DNA from 2 places in the Streptomyces sp. NPDC002513 genome. Region 1 is predicted to be linked to the other one. Evidence: riboswitches for the same ligand, from Rfam matches in the RefSeq annotation. Region 1 holds a riboswitch; the other holds the start of a gene.

What was found. Region 1 has a riboswitch for thiamine pyrophosphate ahead of thiO (glycine oxidase ThiO). Riboswitches for the same ligand answer to the same signal wherever they lie in the genome.
Region 2: it holds a riboswitch for thiamine pyrophosphate, as region 1 does, so the genes downstream of both, ACWD5Q_RS31525 (purine-cytosine permease family protein) here and thiO (glycine oxidase ThiO) in region 1, are expected to answer to the same signal.

What each region holds. Positions count from the first base shown of each region.
Region 1 covers NZ_JBSFXK010000003.1:87,179-101,667, forward strand. Annotated here, with positions in the region: gene ACWD5Q_RS03175 (thiazole synthase) at 1-353, opposite strand, end outside; gene thiS (sulfur carrier protein ThiS) at 358-558, opposite strand; gene thiO (glycine oxidase ThiO) at 555-1,721, opposite strand; TPP riboswitch at 1,721-1,832, opposite strand; gene ACWD5Q_RS03190 (NAD(P)/FAD-dependent oxidoreductase) at 2,050-3,276, shown strand; gene ACWD5Q_RS03195 (Rv2175c family DNA-binding protein) at 3,421-3,786, shown strand; gene thiE (thiamine phosphate synthase) at 3,897-4,547, shown strand; gene metF (methylenetetrahydrofolate reductase [NAD(P)H]) at 4,780-5,703, shown strand; gene ACWD5Q_RS03210 (SCO2102 family sporulation regulator) at 5,760-6,695, shown strand; gene ACWD5Q_RS03215 (phytoene desaturase family protein) at 6,773-8,299, opposite strand; gene ACWD5Q_RS03220 (TetR/AcrR family transcriptional regulator) at 8,760-9,392, opposite strand; gene ACWD5Q_RS03225 (YhgE/Pip family protein) at 9,449-11,533, opposite strand; gene ACWD5Q_RS03230 (ATP-binding cassette domain-containing protein) at 11,505-12,452, opposite strand; gene ACWD5Q_RS03235 (SAV_6107 family HEPN domain-containing protein) at 12,639-13,223, shown strand; gene ACWD5Q_RS03240 (methyltransferase) at 13,593-14,363, shown strand.
Region 2 covers NZ_JBSFXK010000075.1:12,815-27,303, forward strand. Annotated here, with positions in the region: gene ACWD5Q_RS31490 (LysR family transcriptional regulator) at 4-909, shown strand; gene ACWD5Q_RS31495 (MmcQ/YjbR family DNA-binding protein) at 1,011-1,394, shown strand; tRNA gene ACWD5Q_RS31500 (tRNA-Pro) at 1,475-1,548, shown strand; partial or broken gene ACWD5Q_RS31505 (catalase) at 1,716-3,196, opposite strand; gene ACWD5Q_RS31510 (cytochrome P450 family protein) at 3,811-5,064, shown strand; gene ACWD5Q_RS31515 (prohibitin family protein) at 5,342-6,232, shown strand; gene thiD (bifunctional hydroxymethylpyrimidine kinase/phosphomethylpyrimidine kinase) at 6,383-7,237, opposite strand; gene ACWD5Q_RS31525 (purine-cytosine permease family protein) at 7,234-8,655, opposite strand; TPP riboswitch at 8,647-8,739, opposite strand; gene ACWD5Q_RS31530 (WhiB family transcriptional regulator) at 9,033-9,290, opposite strand; gene ACWD5Q_RS31535 (thiolase family protein) at 9,437-10,624, shown strand; gene ACWD5Q_RS31540 (sulfite exporter TauE/SafE family protein) at 11,085-11,858, shown strand; gene ACWD5Q_RS31545 (cobalt-precorrin-6A reductase) at 11,995-12,741, shown strand; gene cobF (precorrin-6A synthase (deacetylating)) at 12,832-13,602, opposite strand; gene ACWD5Q_RS31555 (DUF309 domain-containing protein) at 13,659-14,183, opposite strand; tRNA gene ACWD5Q_RS31560 (tRNA-Pro) at 14,283-14,356, shown strand.

The sequences.
Region 1 (14,489 bases):
GCGTCCAGCAGCTCGATCGGGTCGGGCAGCAGGGTCCGCTCGTCGGCGATGACCTCCAGCTTCACCAGATCCGTGCCGAGCGCCTCGCGCGCGAGACGGGCGGTGAGCACGGCCTCGCCCGCGGTGAAGCAGCCCGCGGTGTTGGGCAGCACCCGGATCCCGAGCCGGTCGAGCACGGACAGCACCGAGCCCTGGACCGAGGCGTCGACGCGGCGCATCGCGACCGTCGTCAGTTCCGTGCCGGACGCCACCAGCGCCCGCTCCATGACCTCGAGGCTCGGCGCGCCGCCGGTCCCCATGATCAGCCGGGACGAGAACGTCGTGCCACCGAGGACGAAGGGGTCGTCGGCCATGGGATCAGCCTCCTTGGACGGCGGTGAGGACCTCGACGCGATCGCCCTCACGGAGCGGTGTCGACGGCCACTGGGTGCGCGGGACGATGGTTTCGTTGAGGGCGGCGGCGACGCCCGAGGGGGCCGCGGTGAGGGCCCGTACGACGGCGTCGAGCGCGGTGCCGGGCGCGAAACGGCGGGACACTCCGTTGACCGAGATGTTCATGCGGGCTGCTCCGTGAGCGCGGTGGCGGCGAACCGCCGGGGGGTGAAGGGGCGGGCTTCGTCCGGGAGGTCGCCCGTGGTCAGGACATGGGCCATGACATCGCCGGTCACCGGGGTGAGCAGGACGCCGTTGCGGTAGTGCCCTGTGGCCAGCAGCAGGCCGTCCAGCTCCGTCGGTCCGAGCAGCGGCGCGTTGTCCGGGGAGCCCGGGCGCAGTCCGGCCCGGGTCTCGATGAGCGGCAGCTCGGTGATCCCGGGGACCAGCTCGTGCGCGTCGCGCAGCAGCTCGTAGACCCCGCCCGCGGTGACCGTCGTGTCCCAGCCCAGTTCCTCGCTGGTCGCGCCGACCACCAGCTCGCCGTTCTCGCGCGGCACCAGGTAGAGGTGGCCGCCGCGGACGACGGCGCGCACGGTACGGCTCAGGAACGGCGCGTACCGCTTCGGCACGGTCAGCCGCAGCACCTGCCCCTTCACCGGGCGCACGGGCGGCAGCACCTCGTCGGGCACCCCCGCGAGCCGTCCGCTGAGGCTGCCCGCGGCGAGCACGACCTGTCCCGCGGTGAGGTCGGTGCCGTAGGCGGTTCTGACGCCGACGGCCCGCTCGCCGCGTACCGTCAGCCGTTCGGCCCGCGCCCGGTGGAAGTCGACCCCGGCCCGTTCGCAGGCCGTGACCAGCGCCGCGACCAGCCGCCGCGGGTCGATCTGGTGGTCGCCGTCGACCTTGAGCCCGCCGCGCACCCCGGGGGCGAGCATCGGCTCCAGGCGCCGGCACTCGCGACCGCTCAGCCATTCCGCCACGAGGCCGGACCGCTGCTGCAGGGCGTGCAGGTCCCGCAGATGGGCGCGGTCGTCGGCGTCCAGGGCGACGGCGAGTGTGCCGCACCGGCGGTACCCGAGGTCCCGGCCGGTGGCCTCGGTCAGCTCGGCCGCGAAGTCCGGGTAGCGCCGCGCGGACTCCAGATTGAGCGCGAGCAGCGTCTGCTCGCCGTAGTGCAGTTCGGTGACGGCGGCGAGCATCCCGGCGGCCACCTGGGCGGCTCCGCCACCCGGGGCGGGATCGACCACGGTCGTGGCAAGTCCGCGCTGTGCGGCGCGCCAGGCCGTGACGAGTCCGATGATCCCGCCCCCGATGACAAGGACATCCGAGGTACGTGTGGGCGACATGGGCATGCAGCCCCCCTCCCTTCGCCGGCATGATCCGGATCAGGTTCGTACGGTCGGAGGCCGCCAGCCTCCCTCTCAGCCCGGTGCGTCCGGGCTCCCGCGAGTGCTTGTACGGGGGACACCCTAGACCGTGGCCGACCACGCCGGTAAGGGCGCCTGACGGGGTCGCGGTTGTGCGGCCGTGCGGCGGGTACGCGCACAGGGGACCGACCCGGTCCCGGTACGCACCGTTCGGGCGGGGCGCGGCAGGCAGCGGGCCGAGTGCTGTGCAGCAGGTCACTCAGCACGCCCGCTGACTGACGCGTTGTCAGTTGACTATGGTGATCAGGTGAGCGAGCAGACGCAGGAGCGGGGCGGTTCGGCACGGCGCGTCGTCGTCGTGGGCGCGGGCATGGCCGGGGTGCAGACCGCGGTCGCGCTGCGCGAACAGGGCTTCACCGGCAGCGTGACGCTGATCGGCGCGGAGCCGCACCCGCCGTACGACAGGCCGCCGCTGTCCAAGGCCGTGCTGCTCGGCAAGGCCGAGGGCTCCGCCTTCGACGTCGACTTCGAGGCCCTGGGCATCGAGCTGCGGCTGGGCCGCGAGGCGGTCGGCCTGCGCCCCGGCGACCACGAGCTGGACACCGTCGAGGGGCCCGTCCCCTATGACGTGCTCGTCCTCGCCACCGGAGCGGAACCGATCCGGCTGCCGGGCGCGGAGGGCGTCCCCGGGGTGCATCTGCTGCGCACCCTGGACGACGCCGAGCGGCTGCGGCCGGTCCTCGCCGAGCAGCACGACATCGTGGTCGTGGGCGCGGGCTGGATCGGTGCCGAGTTCGCCACCGCGGCGCGCGAGGCGGGCTGCGCGGTGACCGTGGTGGAAGCCGCGGACCGGCCGCTCGCGGGGGCGCTGCCCGCGGAGGTGGCCGCGCCGATGGCCGCCTGGTACGCGGACAGCGGGGCCGAACTGCGCACCCACACGCGCGTGGACCGCATCGAGCCGGGGGCCGTGGTGCTCGACGACGGGTCCCGGGTGCCCGCGGACGCGGTGGTCGTGGGCATCGGGGCGCGCCCGGCCACGGCGTGGCTCGCCGGCTCGGGCGTCGAGCTGGGCGCGTACGGGGAAGTGCTGGCCGATGAGCACCTGCGCACCTCGGTGCCGGACGTGTACGCCGTCGGGGACTGCGCGTCCTTCCCGTCGGGGCGGTATGAGCAGCGCCTGCTGGTCCACCACTGGGACAACGCCCTCCAGGGCCCGCGCACGGTGGCCGCGAACATCATCGGGGAGACGCCGATGGCGTACGACCCCGTGCCGTACTTCTGGTCGGAGCAGTTCGGCCGCTTCGTCCAGTACGTGGGCCACCACGCGTCCGCCGACACGACCGTCTGGCGCGGGAACCCGCAGGGCGCCGCGTGGACGGTGTGCTGGCTGCGCTCGGGCCGCCTGGTGGGCCTGCTGGCGGTGGGCCGCCCCCGGGACCTGGCGCAGGGCCGCCGTCTGATCGAGTCGGGCACCCCGATGGACCCGGACCTGCTGGCGGACCCCTCGCGCCCGCTGAAGGAGGCGACGGCGTGAGGCCGGGACGGTCCGTCCGGCCCCCTCGCATCCCCCCGTTCGCGGGACGGCCGGGGTCCACCGTGTCCACCGCCGGAGGCAACCGGCACTCCGCTGGAGGTGCCCCGCTTCCGACTGTCAGTCCGGGATGGCACGCTTGATCCCGTGACCGAGATTGACGCAAAGATTGATGCTCTCGTCCCTGCCTGGCTCACCCTCCCGGACATCGCCGAATCGCTCGGCGTCGAGGTGACCCGCGTGCGGCAGCTGGTCAAGGAGGGCCAGCTCGTCGCCGTACGCCGTGGCGAGAACCGTGCACTGCACGTCCCCGCCGACTTCATCGACGGGGACAAGGTGGTCAAGGGCCTGTCCGGGACCCTGACCCTTCTGCGGGACGACGGCTTCACGGTCGAAGAGATGATCGAGTGGCTGTTCACCTCCGACCCGACCCTGCCGGGCACCCCCGCGCAGGCCCTCAGGGAGAATCGCGGCACGGAGGTGAAGCGCCGCGCGCAGGCGCTCGCCGTCTGATCCGAACGAGAACAACCGTCCGGCGTACGGGCCGCGGCTCCACGGGCCCCGGCCTCCGTCCGGTCGCGCCCGACGCGGCCCGTACGCCATCGACCCCGGGGGGACCCATCGTGCCCGACACCGCCCGCACCGCCCGGCTCGCCGACGCCCGCGTCTACCTCTGCACCGACGCCCGCACCCGCCAGGGCGACCTCGCCGAGTTCCTCGACGCGGTCCTGGAGGGCGGCGTCGACATCGTGCAGTTGCGCGACAAGGGCATGGAGGCGGCCGAGGAACTGGAGCACCTGAAGGTCTTCGCCGACGCCTGCGCCCGCCACGGCAAGCTGCTGGCGGTGAACGACCGCGCGGACGTCGCCCACGCCGCCGCCTCGGACGTCCTGCACCTCGGCCAGGGCGACCTGCCCGTCCCCGCGGCCCGCGCCGTCCTCGGTGACGACGTCCTCATAGGCCGCTCGACGCACTCCGCGGCGGAGGCCGAGGCCGCCGCCGTCCAGGACGGCGTGGACTACTTCTGCACCGGGCCCTGCTGGCCCACCCCCACCAAGCCCGGCCGCCCCGCCCCCGGCCTCGGCCTGGTCCGGCACACCGCCGCGCTGGGTACCGACCGCCCCTGGTTCGCGATCGGCGGCATCGACCTCGGCAATCTGGACCAGGTGCTTCAGGCCGGTGCCCGCCGTGTGGTCGTCGTCCGCGCGATCACGGAGGCGGACGACCCGGGCGCGGCGGCGGCGGAGTTCGCGAAGCGCCTGCGGACGGCGTAGTCCGGCTGCGGACGGCGCAGGGCCGCGGCGGACAGGGCCGCTGCGGACGGCGCAGGGCGGCGGGGTACGGGTGCGTGCGGGCCGTGGATCTCGCGCCCGCGGGCCGGCGCCGGCGCCGTTTTCCCGGCCCGATCGTGCGCCGGTGTCCGACAGGTGGACAACAGCGCGACAATTCGGGGCGAATCCCCGGCGTCCGGTTGGGGGACCGCCTCCCCCTGGCTAACCTGCGACTATGGCCCTCGGAACCGCATCCACGAGGACGGATCGCGCGCGGACCGTGCGCGACATCCTCGCTACCGGTAAGACGACGTACTCGTTCGAGTTCTCGGCACCGAAGACCCCCAAGGGTGAGCGGAACCTGTGGAGCGCGCTGCGGAGGGTCGAGGCGGTCGCCCCGGACTTCGTCTCCGTGACCTACGGCGCGGGCGGATCCACCCGCGCGGGCACGGTGAAGGAGACCGAGCAGATCGTCGCGGACACGACCCTGACCCCGGTCGCCCACCTCACCGCGGTCAATCACTCCGTCGCGGAGCTGCGCAACATCGTCGGCCAGTACGCGGACGCCGGGATCCGCAACATGCTCGCCGTCCGCGGCGATCCGCCCGGCGACCCGATGGGTGAGTGGGTCCCGCACCCCAAGGGCCTGACCTACGCGGCCGAACTGGTCCGGCTCATCAAGGAGGCGGGCGACTTCTGCGTGGGCGTCGCCGCCTTCCCCGAGATGCACCCGCGCTCCAGCGACTGGGACACCGACGTCTCGCACTTCGTCGACAAGTGCCGGGCCGGCGCCGACTACGCGATCACCCAGATGTTCTTCCAGCCGGAGTCGTATCTGCGGCTGCGTGACCGGGTCGCCGCGGCCGGCTGCGCGATCCCGGTCATCCCCGAGATCATGCCGGTCACGAGCGTGCGGATGCTGGAGCGGCTGCCGCAGCTCAGCAACGCCGCCCTTCCCGCCGCCCTGAAAGAGCGGATCCTCACGGCGAAGGACGATCCGGCGGCTGTACGCTCGGTCGGGATCGAGTTCGCCACGGAGTTCTGCGCGAGGCTGCTGGCCGAGGGAGTCCCCGGACTGCACTTCATTACACTCAACAACTCGACGGCGACGCTGGAAATCTACGAAAATCTGGGCCTGCACCACCCGCAGCGGGCCTAGACCGGTCGCGCCGCGCTACGACAGACTGCGTAGCGGCCACTGGGAGAGGGGCGTACATGGGCTGGGCGGTCCTCTACATCGCGTTCGGTGTCGTCGCGCTGTGGCTTCTGGGCGAGGTGCTGCTGCAGTACAAGGCACGCCTGCGCTGGCGGCTGCTGGCGTTCGTGGGCTTCGTCGGGGTCGTGCTCGGCGTGCTGATCGCCTCGGTGCTGGTCATCGCGGTGGGCGCGACCGCGTTCGCGGTCGGGCAGACCTATGTCACGCTGTCGTTCCGCCGGGGCTTCGCGGCCGGCTGGGCGGTCGGCCACCGCCCGCGCGAGGGCGGTGGCGGCAAGAGCAAGCGGCGCCGGGGTGAGGCGGCGCGCCAGGAGCCGGTACCGGAGCCCGACGGCCCCGACGACGAGCCGGCGACCCCGGCGGCGCACCTGCAGGACGACGCCTACGACGACGATGACGTCTTCACCCGCGCCCAGCCCGCGGCGAGCGCCGCCGAGACGACCGCCGTGTACGAGCCGCAGCCCCTGCCCGAGGAGACCGGCTCGTACGGCGTCTACACGGGCGCGGCGTACGCGGCCGCCGCGGAGGACCCGTCCTACGCGAACGCGGGCCAGGCCCAGGACCAGCAGGCCTACGCCCACGACGGCTACTTGGGCTACGGCCAGCAGGAGTACGGCTACGAGGGCGCCCAGCAGCAGTACGGCGGCTACTCCGACCCGTACGCGGGCACCCAGACCTACGGCGGCGGCACCTACGACCCCGCGTACGGCGGCCAGGAGCAGTACGGACAGCAGGGTTACGGCCAGGAGCAGTACGGCACCGGCGCATACGGCGAGACCCCGGCCGGCGGTGTCTGGGTTCCCCAGCAGCGCAGCCACGACGACGCGTTCGGCGGTGAACACCCGCCGGAGCAGCCGTACCCGCACCAGGAGAACGGCGCCGCACCGAACGGCACCGCGCAGGGCCACGGCTACGACGAGCAGTACCGCTTCTGAGCGACGGCCCTCACGCGTGTCCGAGGGCCGCCCGGTGCCGGGCGTCCGCCCTCACGGACGACCGGTGTGCCGGTGCCTCACTGCGAGCCCCGGAAGTCCGGCCCCTCCACGATCAGCCCGGCGACCAGGGCACCCGACATGCCGGCGTGGGGCAGCCCGCCACCGGGGTGGGACCAGCCGCCGACCGTGAACAGGCCCGGCAGGCCTGTGCTGTTGGACGGCTGCAGCAGTCGGCCGCCGGCCGCCGCGAGGGCCGGTGCCGGGACCGCACCGCCGGGCACGCCGGTCTCCTCGGCGATGTCGCCCGGGGCGCGCACCTCCCGCCACAGCACCCGGTCGCGCAGACCGGGTATCGCGCGCTCGGCGGCCTCGACGACCCGGTCCACGTCGGACGCGGAGGGGCTCAGGCCGGCCGGCACCGTGACCGACAGGGTGACCGCCTCGTGCCCCGCGTCGGGCACCGGCGCGGGGTCGTCCGGGCGCAGCACGGTCACCGTCGGCACGGCCGGCAGTCCGGCATCCGCCCCGAACAGGCGGTCCAACTCGCCCTCGCGGTCGGCCGGGTGGACCACCGTCCGGTGCGCTGCGCCCTCGGGCCGTCCGCCGCGCAGCGCCAGCAGCACCGTCAGCCGGGCGGGCATCCCGCGCTGCGGCGCGACCTCGCCGGCCCCCCGCACGGACGCCGTCCCCGGCACCAGACGGTCCAGCACGCCGGGCGCGACCCCGGCGACCACGTGGTCCGCCTCCACCACCGACCCGCCCCCGGCGCCGGGCGCCCGGGAGGCGCCCCCGGCCAGCTCCACCCCCGCCGCCCGGCCGTCCTTCTCGACGATCCCGGTGACCTCGGCGCCGAAGACGAACTCCACCTTCCGCGCCACGCACCGCTCGTACACGGCACGGGCCAGTTCCCGCATCCCGCCGCGCACGTACCAGGTGCCGAAGGCGTGCTCCATGTACGGCAGCACCGCCGCGCTCGCCGGTGCCGTCCGGGGGTCCATGCCGTACGCCAGGGCGTGGCTCTCCAGGAGGGCCGCGAGCCGCTCGTCGCGCAGCTCGAAGGCGCCGACCTCGGCGAGCGTGCCGGCCCGCCGGGTGCGCAGCAGCCTGCGGTGCGGCACCGACGGGTAGGGCTCGCGCTCGGCCAGCACCGCCCAGTCGGGCCACAGCGGCTCCTCCAGGAGCGGCCGGCGCGTGCGGTCCCATGCCTCGCGGGCCCGCACCAGGAACTCGCCCCAGCGCTCGCCCGCCCCGCCGCCGAGCGCCGCCTCCAGCGCCGAGACGACACCCGCGCGTGACGCGTTCGGCAGCGCGACCTGAGTGCCGTCCGCGAAGACGTGCCGCGCGGACGGGTCCACCTGGACCAGCTCGACACGGCTCTCCAGCGGCTCCCTGCCGGTCTTGACGAACAGGTCGCGGTAGACCGCCGGGAGCGGCAGCAGACCCGGGCCGGTGTCGAAGGAGAAGCCGTCGCGCGTGAGACGGCGCAGCGCACCGCCGTACGTCTCCGTACGCTCGTACACCACCACCCGGTGGCCCGCGACGGCCAGCCGGGCGGCGGTCGCCATCGCGCCCATCCCGGCGCCGATCACCGCAATCCGTGCCATGCCGGTGACTTTATCCGCCACTGCCGACAGCCCGGCCGCGGGCCTGTGATCAGTGCCTTCGGTGTCTTCGGCAGGAAGCCGGCCCGTCGGCAGGGCCAGGGCGTGGGGATGAGCGCTCAGTTCTGAGTATCCGTACCTAACCGGTGAGATGAGTACGCGCGCGGATGGGGTTCCACCTGCGTGAACGGGACAGTGGAGGCACGGGAGAGGGGTGCGGCCCGGAACCGCCGGCACGGGGCGGCGGAACGGCGCCCGCGCCCTTGCCCGCTCCTTCCGCCGGCCCGGTCCGGCGGAAGCGAGGCACGGGGGACCCGGAGGAAGGACCGAACGGGGGCCAACGGGGGACAAGGGGGAACAACAGGGGGATACGGGGGAGCAAGGGGGAACGACGGAGCGCCGGTTCGGGGCGGGTCGCACAGGACGCGGCCACCCCCAACCGGCGCTTCGCACGCCGGGCGCGCTACCGGCCGCCGCTCACGCGCCCCTGGATCAGCCTCGACAGCGCCGCGTGGACGTCGTCCAGGGAACGCTCCGGCTGGAACGACTGCCAGTCGAGGGCCGCCACCAGGACCATGCCGACCAGCGCGGCCGCCGTCAGCGGGACGTCGATCTCGTCGCTGAACTCGCCGTTCGCCACACCCTCGCGCAGCACGTCCTCGATGGCCGCGACGACCTCCTGGCGCACCACCATGAGCGTGGACTGCCAGGCCCGGTTGGTGCGCCACAACTCGGCGACGTACAGCTGGGTGAAGGCCGGGTAGCGGGCGATGAAGCCGAGACCGGCGCGGATCATGGCGTCCAGCGCGTCGACCTTGGTGCCGCCGGCCAGAGCGGTCTGCTCGGCCGCCTCCCGCAGGGAGGCCGTGAGCAGACCCACACCGTGTCGCAGCAGTTCCTCGAAGAGGACGGACTTGCTGGCGAAGTTGTAGTAGACCGTGCCCTTGGCGACCCCCGCCCGTTCGGCGATCTCGTCGACGGTCGTCGCGGAGAAACCCTGTTCCGCGATGAGGGTGACCGCCGCCTCGTAGAGCTTCTGCCGGGTCGCGGCGCGGCGGCCCGAGCCGCCCGGCGCGGCGGCGCTGCTGCGTTCCATGGCCCCGATTCTCACAGGAAAGACCGCGTCGGGAGGCGTAGGTCCGGCAGTGGACGTCACAGACTCAGCTCCGGGTGCAGCCGGTCGAGGGTCCACACCTGCTTGCGGCGGGCCGACAGGGTGGTCAGCGCGAGGGTACCCACGGTGAACGTCGTCAGCACGGCGCACGCCTGCCACACGGGCCCGAGACCGCCGCCGGTGATGAGCCTGCGCAGGGCCTCGACGACGTAACTCATCGGCAGGAAGGGGTGGATCGCGTTGAAGAAGCCGGGACTGGTCTGTACGGGGTAGGTGCCGCCCGCGGACGTCAGCTGGAGCATCAGCAGGGCGAGCACGAGGATCCGGCCCGCCGCCCCGAACTGCGCGTTCAGCCACTGCACGATCGCCGCGAAACACACCGCCACCAGGAACAGGAACCCGATCGTGCCGGCTGCCCGCACCATGTCCAGACCGATCGCCCAGTGCAGCACGGCCATGAGGGCGGACGTCTGCAGGACGCCCACGGCGGCGGCCGGCAGCCAGCCCGCCAGCGCTATCCGCCGGGCCGAGGCGCCCGCCGCGAGCGCGCGCCGGTTCAGCGGCGGGATCAGCATGTACGCCACCATGGCGCCCACCCACAGGGACAGCGGAATGAAGTAGGGGGCGAAACCGGTGCCGTAGTTCGGCGCGTGGTGCAGGTCCCCGGAGGCGAGCCGCACCGGGTCGGCCATCACCCCGGTGCGCTGGTCGCGTTCCTGCTTGTCGTAGGCGGGGATCTGCGACGCCCCGTCGTGCAGCCCGCCCGCGAGCTTTCCGGAGCCGTCGGCGAGCTTGTACATGCCGCCGTTGAGGTCGACCGCGCCCGTCTCCAGCCTGCCGAGGCCCTCGTCCAGGTCCGCCGCGCCCGTCCGCGCGGTGCCGAGTCCGGTGTGCAGGGTCCTGGCCCCCTGGGCGACCTGGGCCGCGCCCCGGTTGAGCGCGTCCACCTTGGCGACCGCGTCGTCGAGGTCCTCGGAGAGGTGCGGTGCCGCCTGGGCGAGGGCCCGGGCCTGCCGCTGGAGCGTCGTCAGGTCCGACTTCAGGGCGGTCATGTCCCCGTGGTAGTCCTGCACCACGGTGTTCACGTCATGGGCGAGCTTCGCCGCCTGCGCCGCCGCGTCCCTCGCCTTCTTCAGGTCGGCGCACGCGGGGTCGGGCAGGAGCGGGCTGACGCAGCGCCGGCCGTAGACCTCGTTCAGGGCCTCGGAGGCCTCGCGGGTGCCGCTCTCCGCGAGCGGGGCCGTGGTGACGAACGCGTCGAGGTGGTCGCTGATCACGCCCGCCGAGTCGGCCACCAGGGTCGCGGTGTCGGCGATCTGCCGGCCGTTCTTCTTCAGGAACGGCCGCACCTGGTCGGCCGTGCCGTCCACCCGGTCGGCCAGCGCCTGCGTGCCGTCCGCGACCTGCTGCGCCCCGCTTCGGAGGTCGCCCGCGCCCCGGGTGAGCTTCGTCAGGCCGCTCGACAGCTTCCCGCTGCCGTTCTCGGCCTCCTTCAGACCGTCGGCGAGGTCCTTGGAGCCCTGCTCCGCCTTGCCGATCCCGCCCGTGAGCCGGTCGGCCCCCTCGGCGGCCTGCACGGTCTTCCCGTGGATGTCGGAGAAGGAGATGAAGATCCGGTCCAGGAACGACCGCGACGTCTTCGCGGAGGCCGCCGCGCGCACCTCGTTGAACACCGTCTTGGAGATCTGCCCGACGATGTAGTTGTTCGCGTCGTTGGTCCGCACCTGGAGGGCGCCGGTCTCGGGGTCCTTCCCGGAACTGGAGGCGATCCGCGCACTGAAGTCGGACGGCATCGTCAGCGACAGGTAGTAGGTGCCGTCCTCGAGACCCCGCCTGGCCTCGGCCGCGTTCACCTCGTGCCACTCGAAGGTCTCGCTCTCGCGCAGTCCCTTGACGAGGTCGGCGCCCGCGGTGATCCTCCGGCCGTCCGCCGTCGCCCCCTTGTCGTCGTCGACGAGCGCCACGGGGATGCGGTCCAGACGCCCGTACGGGTCCCAGAACGACCACAGGTACAGGGCGCCGTAGAGCAGCGGCAGCAGCAGGAGCGCCACCAGGGCCGCGCGCGGCAGCCTTCCCCTGCCGAACCGCTTCAGCTCAAGCGCGGCCAGTCTCGGCGAGCGCATCCACCGTCTCCTTGTCGTCTTCGTCTGCTTCGTCTGCTTCGACTGCTTCGACTGCTTCGTTGTCTTCGTCGTCTTCTGCGCCGTCCACGGACGGCTTCTCGCGGGTGGCGGGCTCCTGGGGTGCGCCCTGCGTGTCGCGTTCCGCGGCCGGCGGGTTCACGTCCCCGTCCGGCGACACGCGGTCGGCGGAGGCCGTGGACAACACCAGCGCGTCCTGCGGGGCCTCGGTGCACACCGCGAGAACCGTGGTCCCGGCCTCGGCGAGGGACCTCAACAGGGCCCATGCCTCGGCCCGTTCGGCGGCGGAGAGCTTGAGGTCGGTGTCGTCGACGGCGAGCAGGCGCGGCCGGCCCATCAGGGCCAGGGCCACGGACAGCCGCAGGGCCTCCAGGCGCTCCAGATCGCGTACGGCGGTGCGGGGCCCCTTGGGCAGCGCCTCCTGGTCGAGCCCGGCCGCGGCGAGGACGGTGTCGATGCGCCGTCCCGCCGCCGCCCTGCGCTCGTCGCGCGGCCGCAGCAGCGCGCGCAGGGAGTCCCCGAACCGGCTCTCCAGCAGGGCTCGTTCACGCAGGTGCTCGCCCACGGTCAGCGCCGGCTCCAGGTCGGTGACGCCGGAGACGTTCGCGACCGCGCTGATCCGGCGGACCGCGGACATCTCCTTGGGCAGCCGGTGCCCGCCGACCGTGGCACGGCCCTCGCTCGGCTTCATCCGCCCGGTGAGCGTCAGCAGCAGAGAGGTCCGGCCTGAGCCCGACGGCCCCTCGACGGCGACGAGCGAGCCGGGCCGGGCCGTCACATGGACACCCCGGAACACGTGGCCGCGCGGGCCCTTCAGGCCGAGGTCCGTGGCCTCCACGGCGACCCCCGCCGTTTCCTGCTGCATGCCCATGCCCATGCCCATGCCCATGCCCATGCCCATGCCCCTCTTCGTTCCCCTGGGTGACCGGCCCAGCTGTGGGCCTTTTTTGAACTGACTGGTCAGTCTAAAATTATCCCGAACCTACGAGCGAAGCAAAAGCGCAGGTCAGAACGGATTGTCAGTGCCATACCTCACGATGGGTACATACGGCCACAGGGCCGTCACGCAGACGACAGGAGGTTCGTCATGGCCAGCCATCCCGCAGGTGCCGTACGTCGGCGCCGCGTCACCGGCCCTGCCCCCTCACTGACCGGCCCGGCGGGCGACGTACACCCCGTGCTGCGCCGGGCCACGGCCCCACCCGCTGCCCTGGACCTGCTTGCCCAGGCGCGCGCCGGACTCGACGAGGCGGCCCGCCTGGAAACCCCCAACGAACGGTACGCGACGGCCCATCTGGCCGCTCTTCGTACAGCGGCCGCCGTGCTCGCCGTGCGCGGCCGGCCGGAGCCCACCGCCCGGCGCCGCGCCAGGATCAGGAGCGCCTGGGAGGTGCTTCCCGAGATCGCGCCCGAACTCACCGAGTGGAGCGCGCTGTTCGCCTCAGGCGCCGCCCGCCGCGCCCGCGCCGAGGCCGGCATCCGAGGCGCGGCCAGCACCCGCGACGCCGACGATCTGATACGCGACGTGGCGATGTTCCTGCGCCTGGTCGAGCGGACGCTGCTGCTTCAGCCGGTTCTGCCGCAGCCACGGCAGACCGGCGAGCGGGAGACCGGTGAGCGGGGGGTGGGCGATAGGGCGTTGGGGGAGAGGGAGGTGCCGGACGCGGGCTGAGCCCCCTGGTGGCCGGGCCGCGGCTTCCGGAGGGCGCGGGTGACGTCCAGGGGCGGGCGGGGGTGGCGTGGGGGCGCGGGTCTACGGGCTGGACGGGGGCGAGGGGAGGGGCTTAGGGGCCGGCGGTGGGGTGAGGGCGGGCGGGGGTGCGTGGGGTGGGTCGCGGACCTGGCGGTGGGGCGGGTCCTGGGCCGGGCGTGGGGCTGGGGCTTCAGGCCTGGCGGCGATGTGGGTCGGGGCTCCGGGCAGGGTGCCGGAGGCAATAGGGTGGAGGGGCCTGCAAGCCTTTCGCCCTGGTACGGGGTCCGGAAGGCCGCCCGATCGCTCCGCCGCACAAGCAGGCGGTGCCGCGCCGAGGAGTCAACTGCCGTGTCGGACCCGATGCGCCCCCGCGCTTCTCTCCGTACCGCCGTGGTCTGGGAGGTCCTCAAGGACGCCCTCGACCGCCGCGTCAAGGCCACGGGGCGGGACGTGCTGGACGTCCTCGACACCGGTGGCGGCAGCGGCAACTTCGCGGTGCCCGTCGCCCGCCTCGGCCACCGGGTCACCGTCGTCGACCCCAGCCCGAACGCGCTGTTCGCGCTGGAACGCCGGGCCGCCGAGGCCGGTGTCGCCGACCGGGTGCGGGGCGTCCAGGGCGATGCCCATGGCCTCTTCGACGTGGTGGAGCCCCAGGGCTACGACATCGTGCTGTGCCACGGCGTCCTGGAGTACGTGGACGACCCCGCCGAGGGCGTGCGCAACGTGATCGCCGCGCTGCGTCCCGGCGGCGTCCTCAGCCTGCTCGCCGCGGGGCTCGGCGGTGCCGTCCTGGCACGGGCCCTCGCCGGCCACTTCAAGGAGGCCAGGCAGGCGCTCCAGGATCCGGACGGCCGCTGGGGCGAGGGCGACCCCGTGCCGCACCGCTTCACCGCGGAGCAGCTCACGGCGCTCGTCGAGGACGCGGGCCTCGGTGTCGCCGCCATACACGGCGTCCGGGTCTTCGCGGATCTCGTGCCCGGAGTCCTGGTGGACACCGAACCGGGCGCCCTCGACGCGCTGCTCAAGCTGGAGGCCGCGGCGGCCGAGGTCCCCGCCTTCCACTCCGTGGCCACACAGCTCCATGTCCTCGGCGAGACCCGGGCCGCGGCCGAGGTCTGAGTCCACTGCCGTGACACGCCGTTGATCAGCGGCGCGGCGGCGGATGGAGTACGCCACAGGAACTCCGATCGGGCTGTGTGCGCCGTATGATCGAGGGAGACCGTCCGGCATGACGGGTTGGCTGCT
Region 2 (14,489 bases), on a different contig from region 1:
TACATGATCGAAGCGCGGCGGCTGCACATCCTCCGTGCGGTGGCCGACCACCGCACGGTCACGGCCGCTGCCGCCGCGCTCTACCTCACCCCCTCCGCCGTGTCCCAGCAGCTCGCCGCGCTGGAACAGGAGACCGGCCACCGGCTCGTCGAGCGGAGCGCCAAGGGGGTACGACTCACCCCGGCCGGCGAGATCCTGCTCGGCCACACCCACGCCGTCTTCGCCCAGCTGGAGCGCGCCGAGGCCGAGCTGGCCGCCTACAACGCGGGCTCGGCGGGCACGGTGACGCTTGCCTCCTTCGCCACCGGCATCGGTCTGGTGGTGGCCCCCGCGCTGGCGCGGCTCTCCCGCACCGCGCCCGGCATCCGGGTCCGGGTCCAGGACGCCGAGGGCGACGAGAGCCTGCCGATGGTCCTGGACCGGCAGGCCGACGTCGCGGTCGCCGTGGAGTACCGGGGCGCGCCCGACGCGGACGACCCCCGGCTCACGCCCATCCCGCTCTACGCCGAACCCTTCGACGCGGTCGTGCCGGTCACCCACCGCCTCGCCGACGCACCCCAGGTCCCGCTGGCCGAACTGGCCAAGGACCCGTGGATCGGCCCGTACCCGGGCAACCCCTGCCACGACGTCGTCGTGCTGGCTTGTGAGCACGCCGGGTTCCAGCCCCGCCTGGAGCACTCCTCGGACGACTTCCGCGCGGTCGTGGCGCTCGCCTCGGCCGGTGCGGGAGTGGCCCTGGTACCCCGCTCCGCCCTGCGCGGAATGGACCTCACGGGCGTGGTCGTCCGCCCGGTCGACGGGGTCGCCCCCACCCGCCGGGTCTTCGCGGCCGTGCGCCGTGGCGTGGAGGGGCACCCGCTGATACGCCCGGTGCTGGACGCGCTGACAGAGGCCGCGGCGGTGGACTGACAGGGCGGGAGCGGCGCGGGTCACCCGTGCCGGCCCGGAGCGCGGTGCTCTGCCCCGCGAGCGCGGACCGAATGTCAGTGGCATTGGCTACGGTGCTGGACATGCCGGACGCCGAAGACGTACGCCGTATCGCCCTGTCCCTGCCCGAGACGACGGAGAAGACCGCCTGGAGCATGCCCACGTTCCGGGTCGCGGGGAAGATGTTCGCGACATTGCCCGAGGACGAGACCTCCATGGCGGTGCGCTGCCCCAAGGAGGAGCGGGACGAGCTGGTGCTCGCCGAGCCCGGGAAGTTCTGGGTCGCCGGGCACGAGGCGCAGTTCGCCTGGATCCGGGTACGCCTGGCCGCCCTGGAGGACGACACGGAACTGCGGGATGTCCTTGCCGACTCCTGGCGCCAGGCGGCCTCGTCCCAGCTCCTGGAGCACCACCCGGAGCTGGGCCTGCCGGCCGGAGAGCGACCGGACGGGAGGACGGCGCGTTAACGGGTGCGCGACCACCGTCCCAAGTGCGGTATTGTTTCTGTGCGCGTCCAACCAGGGGAAACCCCAGGTCAGACGGGCAACGGGACGTGGCGCAGCTTGGTAGCGCACTTGACTGGGGGTCAAGGGGTCGCAGGTTCAAATCCTGTCGTCCCGACAGTGAAGTCGGATACCTCCGCAGGTCAGGGGCTCTCTTTGGAGGGCCCCTGAGGTGTGAGTGGGAGTAATCCGGGAGTCCTCTTCCGCTCCTGTGTGTACTCCCCCCGTGTGCTCCCCCATCTGCCAGTCGCGATTGTTTTTGGGCGATATCGGGGATTGCCTCCGCTACCCATCGCTCGGCTGCGAGGTTTTCAGGCCCAGGCCCTGGGCGACGCGCGCGCCGAGGTCGGGGTCGACTTTCGTCCAGTAGTCGTTGATCGCGCGTTCCTGGATGGAGCGCTCCACTCCTTGGCTCAGGTGCCCAACGATGTTGTCGACCAGATGATCCCTGTCGGTCGGTTTCATCACCTGGCGGTAGAGCGTGCCGGGCTGGATGAAGTCGTCGTCGTCCTTGCGCGCCTGGTAGGCGGTGCGCATGATCTCGGCGGCCTCGACGAACCAGCTCGGATCGCGGTAGCGCTGCGGTTCGGCCTTGGGACCGCCGTAGCTGTTGGGGGCGTAGACCGGCTGGTTCCCGTTGTGGCGGTAGCGCATCGGGCCGTCTTTGTTGTAGTTGTGCACCTCGTTGCGTGCCTGGTTGACCGGAAGCTGCGCGTAGTTCGGGCCGGTGCGATAGCGATTCGAGTCGGCGTAGGCGAACATCCGCCCCAGTACCATCCGGTCCGGGCTGGGTCCGATGCCCGGGACGAAGTTCGCCACGTCGAACCCGGCCTGCACGATCTGGGCGAAGAAATTCTCGGGGTTGCGGTCGAGTACGAAGCGCCCGACGGGGATCGGCGGGTAGTCCTCGTGCGGCCAGACCTTGGTGACGTCGAAGGGGTTGAAGCGGTAGTCGGCCGCATCCTCGTAGGGCATGATCTGCATGTCGAGGCGCCAGGACGGGAAGTCCTCGCGTGCGATCGCGTCCCTCAGGTCCCGTCGGTGACAGTCGAGGTCCTTGGCGTACATGGCCCTGGCCTCGGCATCGGTCATGTTCTGGATGCCCTGCTCGGTCCTGAAGTGTACTTGACCCAGAACTTCTTGCCCGCGGCGTTCTCCCACATGTACGTGTCGCTGCCATAGCCGTTCATATGGCGCCAGGTGCGCGGTGTACCTCGGTCGCTCATCAGGATGGCCACCTGATGGGCCGATTCGGGTGAGAGCGTCCAGAAGTCCCATTGCATGTTGTTGCTGCGCAGGCCGCTGTCGGGCATACGCTCCTGTGAGTGAATGAAGTCAGGGAACTTCATGGGGTCGCGCACGAAGAAGACGGGCGTGTTGTTGCCGACGAGGTCGTAGTTGCCCTCTTCGGTGTAGAACTTGAGAGCGAAGCCGCGCACGTCGCGGTCCGTGTCGGGATAGCCCTCTTCGCCGGCCACCGTCGAGAAGCGCGCGAGAACCGGCGTTCGCTTGCCGACCTCGCTGAGAAAGGCGGCCTTGGTCCACCGGGTAACGTCGGCAGTCACCTCGAAATAGCCGAAGGCGCCGCCGCCCTTGACATGGTACACGCGATCCGGGACGCGCTCGCGCACGAAGTGAGCCAGCTTCTCGATCAGATAGGTGTCCTGCAGCAGATTGGGGCCGCCAGGGCCCACGGTGAGCGAATGCTCGTCGCTGGCGACGGGACTACCGGAATCCGTGGTCGTGACGGGGGGCTGATTGCTCATCTCTTCATCCTCTGCTCCTGGGCGGTATCCCCTCGCTTTTCCATGAGTTGGCCGAAACGTGGGGTGAATTCCGTCCGCTGCTCTGGTCAGGAGGTGGTCAGGAGTCGGTCAGGATGGTCTCGGCGAAGCCGATGCGCTGGAATCCGGGCATGAAGGGGGCCGGCACACCGGCGTTGACGGTGCCAAATGTCGTCTCGGGTCGGTCCTTGAAGTCGCCAGTCGGCGGTGAAGGTATCCGGAATCCGGCACTTGGCATCAGGTCGCGGGGTGCGCATCGGTGACGGATCCGAGTGCCGCGAAATCATCCACTTGGCTCAAAGGCAGTCTTTCACCATTGTCAGCGCCTGTCCTGTCGCGCAGCCACCCCAGCCGGGTGAGCCGTCAGCTCAGGACGACTGGGGTGGCGGGAGACGTTACGTCGGCCGGTGGAAATCAACGATTGCTGTCGGGTGTATCGCGGTAGTCGTCTCGTTGGGGTGTCGGACAAGACGCAGAGGCTGGAAGAACGTCTTCCGCCTGCTCGCAGGCCTGTTCCTTGGGTGTCGGCCCGCCCCCGGACCCGTGGCGAACCCAGACGTTCTGTGAAGCATGTCGACGTGATTCGGGAGACGACGATGAGCGAGCAGCCATTCCTTTTTCCCTACGCCGACCCGGCCTTCGTGGCAAACCCGTTCCCGTTCTACCGACAGCTGCGCGAGGAGGGCCCGGTGCGGTACGCGGTCACCGTCGGCGGCCTGGAGGCCTGGCTGGTCACGCGCTACGAGGACGGCCTCGTCGCGCTCTGCGACCCCCGGCTGAGCAGTGATATCCGCGACGGATCGGACCCCAGGCTCCTCCAACTGCTGCCTGCGACGGAGCGCGAGTCCATGCTGCGCAACATGCTCCAGGCGGACCCACCCGACCACACCCGCCTTCGTCGCCTGGTCTCGAAGGCGTTCACCGCGCGCCGGGTGGCCGAGCTGCGGCCCCGCGTCCAGGCCATCACCGACGGGCTGCTCGACGCGATCGTGCAGGCCGGCCGCGCGGACCTCGTAGCCGACTTCGCGCTGCCGCTTCCGGTCGCCGTGATCAGCGAGCTGCTCGGGGTGCCCACGACGGACCGGTACGACTTCCAGCGGTGGACCGACGACATGATCCGCCGGGGACCCGAGCCGCCGGACCCGACCGTGGTCGACGGTGCCTGGCAGCAGATGCGCGCGTACCTGACCAAGCTTCTGGAAGCCAAACGAGCCGACGCCGGAGACGACCTGCTCAGCGTTCTGATCGTCGCTCGGGACGAGGAGCAGCGGCTGGACGAGGACGAGCTGATCGCCATGGCGTTCCTCCTGCTGGTGGCCGGATACATCACCACGGTCAACCTGATCAGCGGCGGCATCGCCGCACTGCTCGCCCACCCCGACCAGCTTCAGCTGTTGCGGAACGATCCGGCGCTGCTGCCGGACGCGATCGAGGAGTTCCTGCGCTACGACGGGCCGGTGAACCCGGGCATCGTCCGTTTCGCGCGGGAGAACGTCGAGATCGCGGGCGTGACGATCCCGCGCGGCGCCACCGTGCTGGTGGCCTCCGCCATCGCCGACCGGGATCCGGCGCGGTTCCCGGACCCCGATCGTCTGGACATCACCCGTCGGGACAACGCCCACCTCGCGTTCGGGCACGGAATCCACTACTGCCTGGGCGCCCCGTTGGCCCGGCTGGAGGGTCAGGTCGCCATCGGCAGCGCGCTGCACCGCCTTCCCGGTCTCGCCTTGGCCGTGCCGCCGGACGAGCTGCGGTGGAGGCGAAGCGATCTGCGCGGTCCCGAGTGCCTGCCCGTCACGTTCACGCCCGGTTTCCTGCCCGACGGCTTGGGCCCTGCCGCTCCGGCTTGATCCGGACACTCGGGTGTGCTTCTCGAGGATGGTCGCCAGGTCTGTCCCTGGGCATTGAGCGCTCCCATCCGGACGTAGGCACTGATGTGACGGACCGTCAGTTGCCTGGCCGGCGTGGCCTCGATGGGGCCGGGACGGTGCCGGCGGGACGGGCGACGTGGCTCGCGCCGCCCCGGACAACCGCAGGGGCCGCGTGCGGCCGGGGACCGCGAGGCCCCTTATGATGCGCTGCGGTCGCGCCCGAGGCGGCGCGTATCCGTTTCCGAGGGGGGAACCAATGTTCGTGCTGTCCATTCTGCTGCTCATAGCGGCGGCCGTGCTCTTCCTTGTCGGCCGCGGCCGCAGCGCAGGTGGCTGGAAGCTCGGGGCGGCGCTCAGCACCGTGGCGGGTGTGCTGGCCGGCACCTTCTCCTGCGTCCACGTCGTGAGCGCCTACGAGGTCGGCGTGCCGGTGACCTTCGGTAAGGTCGGCACGCCGTTGACCTCCGGTATCCAGTTCAAATCGCCGTTCACCGAGGTCACGTCCTTCTCCACCCGTCCGGTGGACCTCGACCTCAACGACAAGGACGTGGTCGAGGTCCGTTCCTCACAGGGCGGGGTGCTGTACGCGGACGTCACCATCAAGTGGGCCGTTGCGCCGGCGAAGGCGGTCGCGCTGTACCGACTGGCGGGCAGCGAGGAGGGCATCCAGCAGCGGCTCGTGCTGCCGGACAGCCGCGAGATCATCCGTAATGTCTTCGCGAAGCACACCAGCGAGGAGGGCTACGCCGCCGCCCGCGAGCAGATCGGCACGGAGATCGCCGACCTCGTGAAGGCGCGCCTGGCGCCGCGCGGGATCGACGTCACCGCCGTCAACCTGCGCAATGTGAGGCCGTCGGACAAGCTGCAGAGCCAGATCGACAAGAAGATCCAGCAGGAGCAGGCCACCGAGCGGGCCGTCGAGGCGGCGCGGACGGCCACGGCGGAGTCGGAGCGCAAGCGGATCGAGGCGGAGGGCATCGCCCGCGCCAACAAGATCATCGAGCGGTCGCTGAACGACAAGGTGCTGTACAACCAGTGCCTGGAGGCATACAAGGAAGCCGCCAAGGACAACCCGGTGTACGCGGTGCCGTGCGGTACGGACTCGGGCGGCACGCCGGTCATCGTGGACAACAGCAAGAACCGGTAGGGCCTGGTTCGTGCCGGGGCGGCCGGGGCCGGTCGTCGGCTTCCTGGCCGCCGCCCTGGTGGCGTCCGGACGGTCTGTTCCGGCAGACCGGGCTGGACGGCCGGCTCCGGAACGCCGGGCCGGATGGCCGGCACCAGCACACCCGGCCGGTCAGTGCGCCTCGGCGCGAGGTGTCTCAGGCGCCGATGCCTTCACCGCCGTCATCGGTCCGCCGGGCTCCCGCAGCCGCCACCCGTGGTCCACCGGCCCGATGCCCGCGCCCAGTGCGAAGCCCGCCGCGATGGCCGCTGTGACGTACTCCTTGGCGCGGCGTACCGCCTCGGGCACCGGGAGGCCCTGTGCGAGCCCGACCGCGACGGCCGAGGCGAGGGTGCAGCCCGTGCCATGGGTGTGCCGGTTGTCGTGGCGTTCGGCGCGCAGCCAGTGCTCCTCCCGGCCGTCCGTCAGCAGGTCCACGGCGGCCCCGGCCAGATGCCCGCCCTTCACCAGGACCCACCGGGGTCCGTAGGCCAGCAGTCGCACGGCCGCGCGACGCATCCCCGGCTCGTCGGTCACCCGGAGACCGGTCAGCTCCGCCACCTCGTCCAGATTGGGTGTGGTGACCGTGGCGAGCGGGAGCAGCCGGGTGCGTACGGCGTCCAGCGCGTCGTCGGCGAGCAGCCGGTCCCCGTGCTTGGAGACGCTGACGGGATCCACCACGACCGGGGCCGCCACGTCGTTGAGCAGGTCGGCCACCGTCGTGACCAGCGTCGGCGAGGCGAGCATGCCCGTCTTGACCGCCTGGACGCCGATGTCGCCGACGACACTGCGGTACTGGGCGCGGACCGCCTCCGCGGGCAGCTCCCAGGCGCCCTGCACCCCGACGGAGTTCTGCGCCGTGACCGCGGTGATCACGCTCATTCCGTGGGTGCCGAGCGCCAGCATCGTCTTGAGGTCGGCCTGGATCCCGGCGCCTCCGCCGGAGTCGGATCCGGCGATCGTGAGCACACGGGGCGGCGCGGTCATGCGCGACCCTCCTCTCGGGTCTCTCGGACATCTCGGGCCTGTCGGGCGCGCAGTGGCGCGTACACCGCGAGCGCCACCACGAACGCCACGTAGTACGAGAGGTCGGCGCCGTGCAGCGCGTGGGCGACCGGGCCCACGTACAGGCCGGTGTCCATGAACGGCACCGCAGCGGCGAAGGCGACGGCGAACGCCAGCACCGGGGGCCATGCGGGCCGGGGGCGGGCCGTCTCGGCGGTGAGATCGATGTCGGTGCCCCGCCGGGCGAGCCAGTCCACGACGACGATCGCCACGAACCCGGGGATCCAGTAGCTCACGAACAGCAGGACGTTCTGGAAGCGGGCCGTCGTGTCGGCCGCGTGCATCCACAGCACCAGCGGGAAGCCGAGCACCACGGCGAGCGCGGCCGCCGCCGGACGCGGCATGCGCACGCCCACGGTCTGCAGCGCCAGGGAGCCGCTGTAGTCGTTCATCGCGTTGCTGCACAGCGCCGCCAGCGCCACGGCCAGCAGCCCGAAGGCGCCCAGCGCGCCCCCGCCGAGCAGCGCGTCCACCCCCGTGGCCGTCTGGTCGGTCAGCGCGGACGCGCCCCACAGCCCGAGGGTCTGTACGGCCGCGAAGGACACCACGAGCCCGAGCAGCGTGTACCAGAACATCCGGGAGCGGGAGGTGGTAGGCGGCAGGTAGCGGCTGAAGTCGCTGGCGTACGGGGCCCAGGACAGGGCCAGGCTGAGTGCGATGGTGCTGGTCAGCACGAACGCGCCCGCCCGGTCGGGGCCGTGCACGCTGCCCGTCGCGGCCACCTGGACGCTGTCGGACATCCGCAGGGCGATCAGCGCGAAGGCGGCGGCGAGGACGAAGGTCATGACGATCTGGAGGCGGTGGATGGCCTCGTAGCCGAGGACTCCCAGGGCTCCCTGCGCCAGCATGATGACGAGGACGCCCAGCCAGAACGGCCAGCCGCACAGGCGGGCCAGCGCGTCCCCGCCGAAAAGCCCGATCAGCGCGTCCCAGGCGACCGACGACAGCCACTGCAGCACACCGGGCAGGGCCACCGCACGCCCGAACGCGAGCCGGGCGAGAGGGAGCTGACCGGCGCCAGTGCGGCTGCCCCAGGTGCTCAGATAGGCGGTGGGCACCGCGCCGAGCACCGTGCCGAGGACGACGGCCACCAGCGCGGTGGTGAAGTCGAGGCCGAGCGCGATGCCGATCGTGCCGGTGAACACACCGGTCATGGTCAGATTGGGTGCGAACCACACGGTGAACAGCCGGCCCGCGCCGCCGTAGCGGTTGGTCTCGGGGACGGGTTCGATGCCGTGCCCCTCGACCCGGAGATCGCCGGGCGCGCTGGGCATCCGGCCGTCGAAGACGGCTCGTCGGCTGTCGGCGGGCAGGCCGCCGGGGACATGCGCCACAGGCATGAAAGACATCCCTCCGCCAGTACGAACTGGTTCAGGTTCGACGGGTGTGATCTCAGCCCCAGCGGGGCACCCCGTGTCCGGTACGGCGGCAAGATTAACCCGAGTCCCGGGATGTGACATACGGAAGTCGCTGCCGGATCCGGCAGCGACCCTCTTCCCGGCGCTGTGCGGCGTCAGCGCCGGGTGCGGACGAAGCCGGTCTTGTCGACCTCATCGCCGGAACGTCCCCGTCCGCCTCTTTCCGTATCCACCGCGGATCGCTTCCCTGACGCTCTGTCAGCAGCTCAGCCCCGTCACCGAGTTGAGTCGTCGTGCGCTTGTCTCGGCTCCGGTAGCCGCCCCGCCTCGGCGTGTCCCCGCGCTCCCGTTCCTGGGGGTCATCGCGCGCTTCTCCGCGTCGTAGGGCCCCTCGCGGTCCGAAGCAGCTCGGCGCGCTCCTTTTCGCCGGTGCCACCCCACACGCCCGCCGTCTGCCCGCTGCGCAGCGCCCAGTCCAGGCACTCGCCGACGACCGGGCAGCGACGGCAGACGCGCTTGGCGGCGGCGGTCTCCTTCAGTGCGGGCCCTGTCGACCCGACGGGGAAGAACAGTTCGGGGTCTTCGCCCTTGCATGCTGCATGCCACAACCACTCCATGGGCGCCCGAGTGCCCGGGACGGATGGGGTGAAACCTGGTGAATGCCGGGGAATGGAGCCGGGGAACTTCCCGACGGGCCGTCCGCGGACTATAGTTCAAAACTAGCGGTGCTAATTAATGATTGAGGCCGATCAGGAGTCCCGTCGTGCGTACCGTCCACTTCGCGGCAGCCCGCCGCACCCCCATCGGCAAACTGCGCGGTGCCCTGTCCTCCGTACGGCCCGACGACCTCGCCGCGACCGTGATCCGCGCCCTGGTCGCGGAGGTGCCCGGCCTCGACCCGGCCCGTATCGACGATGTCTATTGGGGCGCCGCCAACCAGGCCGGCGAGGACAACCGCAATGTCGCCCGCATGGCCGTCCTCCTCGCCGGACTGCCCGAGTCCGTCCCGGGTGCCACAGTCAACCGGCTGTGTGCCTCCGGCCTGGAGGCGGTGACGGCCGCCGCCCGCACGATCGCCGCGGGCGAGGCGGACATCGTGCTCGCGGGCGGCTCCGAGTCCATGAGCCGCGCCCCCTTCGTGCTGCCCCGCCCCGACGAGGCGCTGCCGCACCGCATCGAGACCGCCGACACCCGGCTCGGCTGGCGCCTGGTCAACCCCGCGATGAAGGACCTCCACGGGCTGCTCTCCATGGGCGAGACCGCCGAGGAGGTCGCGGAACGGTACGGCATCGAGCGCGAGCGCCAGGACGAGTTCGCGCTGCGCAGCCACCGGCGGGCCGCGGACGCCCGCAAGAACGGGTGGTTCGACGGCGAGCTGCTGCCCGTGACCAGGCCGGACGGCGTCGTGGTCGCCGCCGACGAAAGCGTCCGTGAGGACACCTCGTACGAGAAACTCGCCCGCCTCAAGCCGGTCTTCCGTGAGGGCGGCAGCGTCACCGCGGGCAACGCCTCGCCCATGAACGACGGCGCTGCCGGACTCCTCCTCGTCAGCGAGGAGGCCCTCGACGAGCTGGGCCTGGAGTCCCTCGGCCGCTATGTCGCGGGCGTCTCGGCCGGCGTCCACCCGGACGTGATGGGCATCGGGCCCGTCCCCGCCACCGAGAAGGCCCTCGCCCGCGTCGGCTGGACGATCGGCGGCATCGAAGAGGCCGAGCTCAACGAGGCGTTCGCCGCCCAGACGCTCGCTTGCGTCGACCGTCTCGGCATCGATCCGGAGCTGGTCAACCCCGATGGCGGCGCCATCGCACTCGGGCACCCGCTCGGCTGCTCGGGCGCCCGCATCCTGACGACCCTGCTGCACCGTATGCGCCGCACCGGCGCGGCCCGCGGGCTCGCCACCATGTGCGTGGGGGTCGGGCAGGGCAGCACGGTGCTCGTGGAACGCCCGTAGAGCCCTGCCGCGCCCCGGCGCGGTGCCGGCCGACCCGGCGGACGGCGGAGACCACGGGCCCCGCCCTGCGATCGGCGTAGGCCGTGATCTACTGCGGCGACGCGAACGATCGACGAGGGACCGAGGCGATGACCCGACACTGCCGTACGGCGATGACGGACCGGGCGAACCGGCGCTGTGAGCGGCACGACGCCCCTGTCGCCTGCCCGGACGCACTCGTCGGGGAGGAGCCTGTGATGCGGTCCGGCGGGCAGGAGCCTCTGACAGCCGCCATGGGGTGTGCGGCGACCGTGGTGCGCGCCGCCAGGCGTAGGGCAACGCCATTGCGGGGCACAGGCATTCGAGGAGTGGGCGTTTGGAGAGCGGCAGGCGCGGGACCGTGGCCGGTCGCCCCGGACCGGCCCGCCCGTCGGGGCGCCCCTGGCAGGGCCGGACGCACGGGCGGAGCACCGGTCCCCGCATGAACACGATGACGCTCTGGCACATATCGGCAGGGGGGTTCGCCGCGCTGGCCGCAGCGGCGATGCTCGTCGGCTTCTCCAAGACCGCCGTGAGCGGCGCCAACACCCTCAGCCTCGCGATCTTCGCCGCGGTTCTGCCCGCCCGCGCCTCCACCGGCGTCCTGCTGCCCGTGCTGATCCTCGGCGATGTCCTCGCGGTCCTCACCTACCGGCGGCACGCCCACTGGCCCACCCTGTGGCGCCTGTTCCCGGCGGTGGCCGTGGGCGTCGTCCTGGGCACCGTGTTCCTGGTATGGGCGGACGACGAGGTCGTACGGACCTCGATCGGCGCGATCCTGCTGCTGATGACGGCGGTCACGGTCTGGCGCCGCCGCGCCGCCGACCGGCCTGAGGACCCGGACGCGGTGACCACGCGTGCCGGCCGGATCAAGGCCCGCTCCTACGGCGTCCTCGGCGGCTTCACCACGATGGTGGCGAACGCCGGCGGCCCGGTGATGGCGATGTACCTGCTGTCCGCGGGCTTCCGCAAGCTGGGCTTCCTCGGCACCTCGGCCTTCTTCTTTCTGATCGTCAACGTCTCCAAGGTGCCCTTCAGCGTGGGCCTCGGCCTGATCCACGGCCGCTCACTGCTGCTGGACGCGGCGCTCGCGGTGTTCGTGGCGCCGGGTGCGCTCCTCGGTCGGTGGGCGCTGAACCGGATCAACCAGCGTCTGTTCGAGCAACTGGTGATCGTGGCGACCGTGGTGGGCGCGGCCCAGTTGCTGCTGCGCTGAGCGGGACCGCCGCGTCGGCGCCCCGGCAGGCAACGTTCGCCCTGTCGCGACGCCCGGCACGCTCCCCCAGACTCTCGGCTTCGCCGGTGAGGCCGTGGGAGGAGGGAACGCCGGGGCAGCCCGTACTCTCCTGGTCATGTCCCTGCACATTCTGGTTCTCGGCGGCACCACCGAGGCACGCGAACTGGCCGCCGCGCTCGCGGCCCGTTCCGACATGCGGGTGACCACATCCCTGGCCGGGCGGGTGTCCCGGCCGGGGACGCTCGACGGGGACGTACGGGTCGGCGGGTTCGGCGGCGCCGAGGGGCTGGCCGCGTGGCTTCGCGCGCAGCACGTGGACGCGCTGGTCGACGCCACGCACCCGTTCGCCGCCGGGATCACCGCGAACGCGGCGCGGGCCGCCGCGGCCACCGGTGTCCCCGCAGCGGTACTGCGCCGGCCCGGCTGGCGCGCGGGCCCCGGCGACCACTGGCACGAGGCGGCCTCGCTCGCCGACGCGGCCGCGCTGCTGCCGCCGCTCGGCCGGCGTGTGTTCCTCACCACCGGCCGACTCGGCCTCGCCGCCTTCGCCCACCTGACAGACCTTCACTTCGTCGTACGGTCGGTGGAGCCGCCCGGGCCGCCCATGCCGCCGGACACGGAAGTGCTGCTCGCCCGCGGGCCCTTCACGGTCGAGGACGAGACCGCGTTGCTGCGCGAGCACCGCGTCGAGGTGCTGGTGACGAAGGACAGCGGGGGAGCGGCGACGGTGGCCAAGCTCACGGCGGCACGGGAACGGGGTCTCCCGGTGGTCGTCGTACGGCGTCCGCCCCTGCCCGAGGGCGTCACGGCGGTACCGGACGTGCCCGCGGCACTCGCCCGGCTGGGGCTCGGCCCTCGCTGACGGGGGTGGCGGGGCGCGTGCGCGCTCGGGCAGCGCCCCGGCGGAGTGAGCGGCGAGGGATGCCGGACGCCGGTGACCGTCCGGTCCGGCTCAGTCCCGCGGCTGCCGACGCAGCAGATACGTGTCCATGATCCAGCCCTTGCGTTCCCTGGCCTCGGCCCGCAGCCGCTCGATGTGCTCCGCCGTCTCGGCCAGGGGGCCGGAGACGAGTATCTCGTCCGGCGTGCCGATGTACGCGCCCCAGTAGATGTCGATGTCCTGGTCCGCGTACTGCCGGAAGGTCTGATGGGCGTCGAGCATGACGACCACGTCGTCGACGCCTTCCGGGAAGCCCTCCGCGAGGCGGCGCCCGGTGGTGATCTGCACGGGCCGGCCCACCCGGTTGAGCCCCGTGCGATGCTTGGCGACAAGCGCCGAGACGCTGCTGATTCCCGGAGCGACGTCGTACGAGAAGGTCACCGCGCCGCGGGCCAGCACCTCCTCCAGGATGCCGAGGGTGCTGTCGTAGAGCGCGGGGTCGCCCCAGACGAGGAAGGCGCCGGTGTCCCCCTCGCCCAACTCCTCGGTGATGAGGCGTTCATAGATGTCGGCGCGCGCCGAGCGCCAGTCACCGACGGCGGGGGAGTAGGCGCTGCCGCCCGCGGTCCGGTCGCGCTCGGGGTCGCGTGCCTCGGCCAGGCGGTACGTCCCCTCCGGCAGGTGGGCGTCGAGAATGTCACGGCGCAGCCGGACGAGGTCCGACGTGACCTCGCCCTTGTCGAGCACGAAGAACACATCCGTGCTCTTCAGCGCCTTGACCGCCTGCAGGGTCAGCTGGTCGGGGTCGCCCGCCCCGATGCCGATGACATGAATCTTTCGCACGCCCCGAGTCTGCCGTACGCCACCTCGGGTCCGCGCCCACCCCTGCCCCGGTCCGCCTACCGCCGCTTCCCGCGCAGCCGGGGCGCCCACGCCCGTGCATCCACCGGAGCCGCCTCCCGCTCCACGGCCGCCGCCGACTCCCGTGCCCAGGCGACCAGTTGGGCCACCTCCATGCCGTACGGCCGGTCCTCGCCGGTCTCGGTCGCCCACTCCTCGACCGCCCCGGCACCGCGTCGCAGCAGCCGGGCACCGCCCGTCGCGTTGCCACGGGCCGCGTGCGTGAGGCCGACCGCCAACTGGGCGAGCCCGCGCCACAGGGCACGCTCCTCGGCCGGCCCCGACTTCCAGGCGTCCTCGAAGACCTCGTGCGCGTGGAACGGCCTGCCGGCATCCAGCAGTGCCTGGGCCTCGCTGACCGTGTCCTGCGGGGTCCGTAGGACGCCCTCCGGCTGCCGCGCCACGCCCGGCGCACCGTACGGCAGCGGTCGCCCCAGTCCGTCCCGCGGCCGAGCGCTGCGGGCCCGTCCCTCCGCGTCCCGGTCACGCCCCCGGCCCGCGCCGGCCTCCGATGCGTTGTTCATCCCCCGATTGTCCCCCGCCGTCCGTCCCCTTCGGGGCAGCCTCCGACGTGGGGTAAAGTTCTGTCCGCGCGATCACGCGGGCCACCGCGGGAAGCGCACCGGGACGTGGCGCAGCTTGGTAGCGCACTTGACTGGGGGTCAAGGGGTCGCAGGTTCAAATCCTGTCGTCCCGACAGTAGTCGGAAAGGCCGTTGGCCGGGAGAAATCCCAGGTCAGCGGCCTTTTGCATGACGAGCCGTCAGTTTTGATGAAGATTCGTTCGTATGCCGTTTGGGACCACTTTGGGGCCAGGGTGGTCGTCAGTGG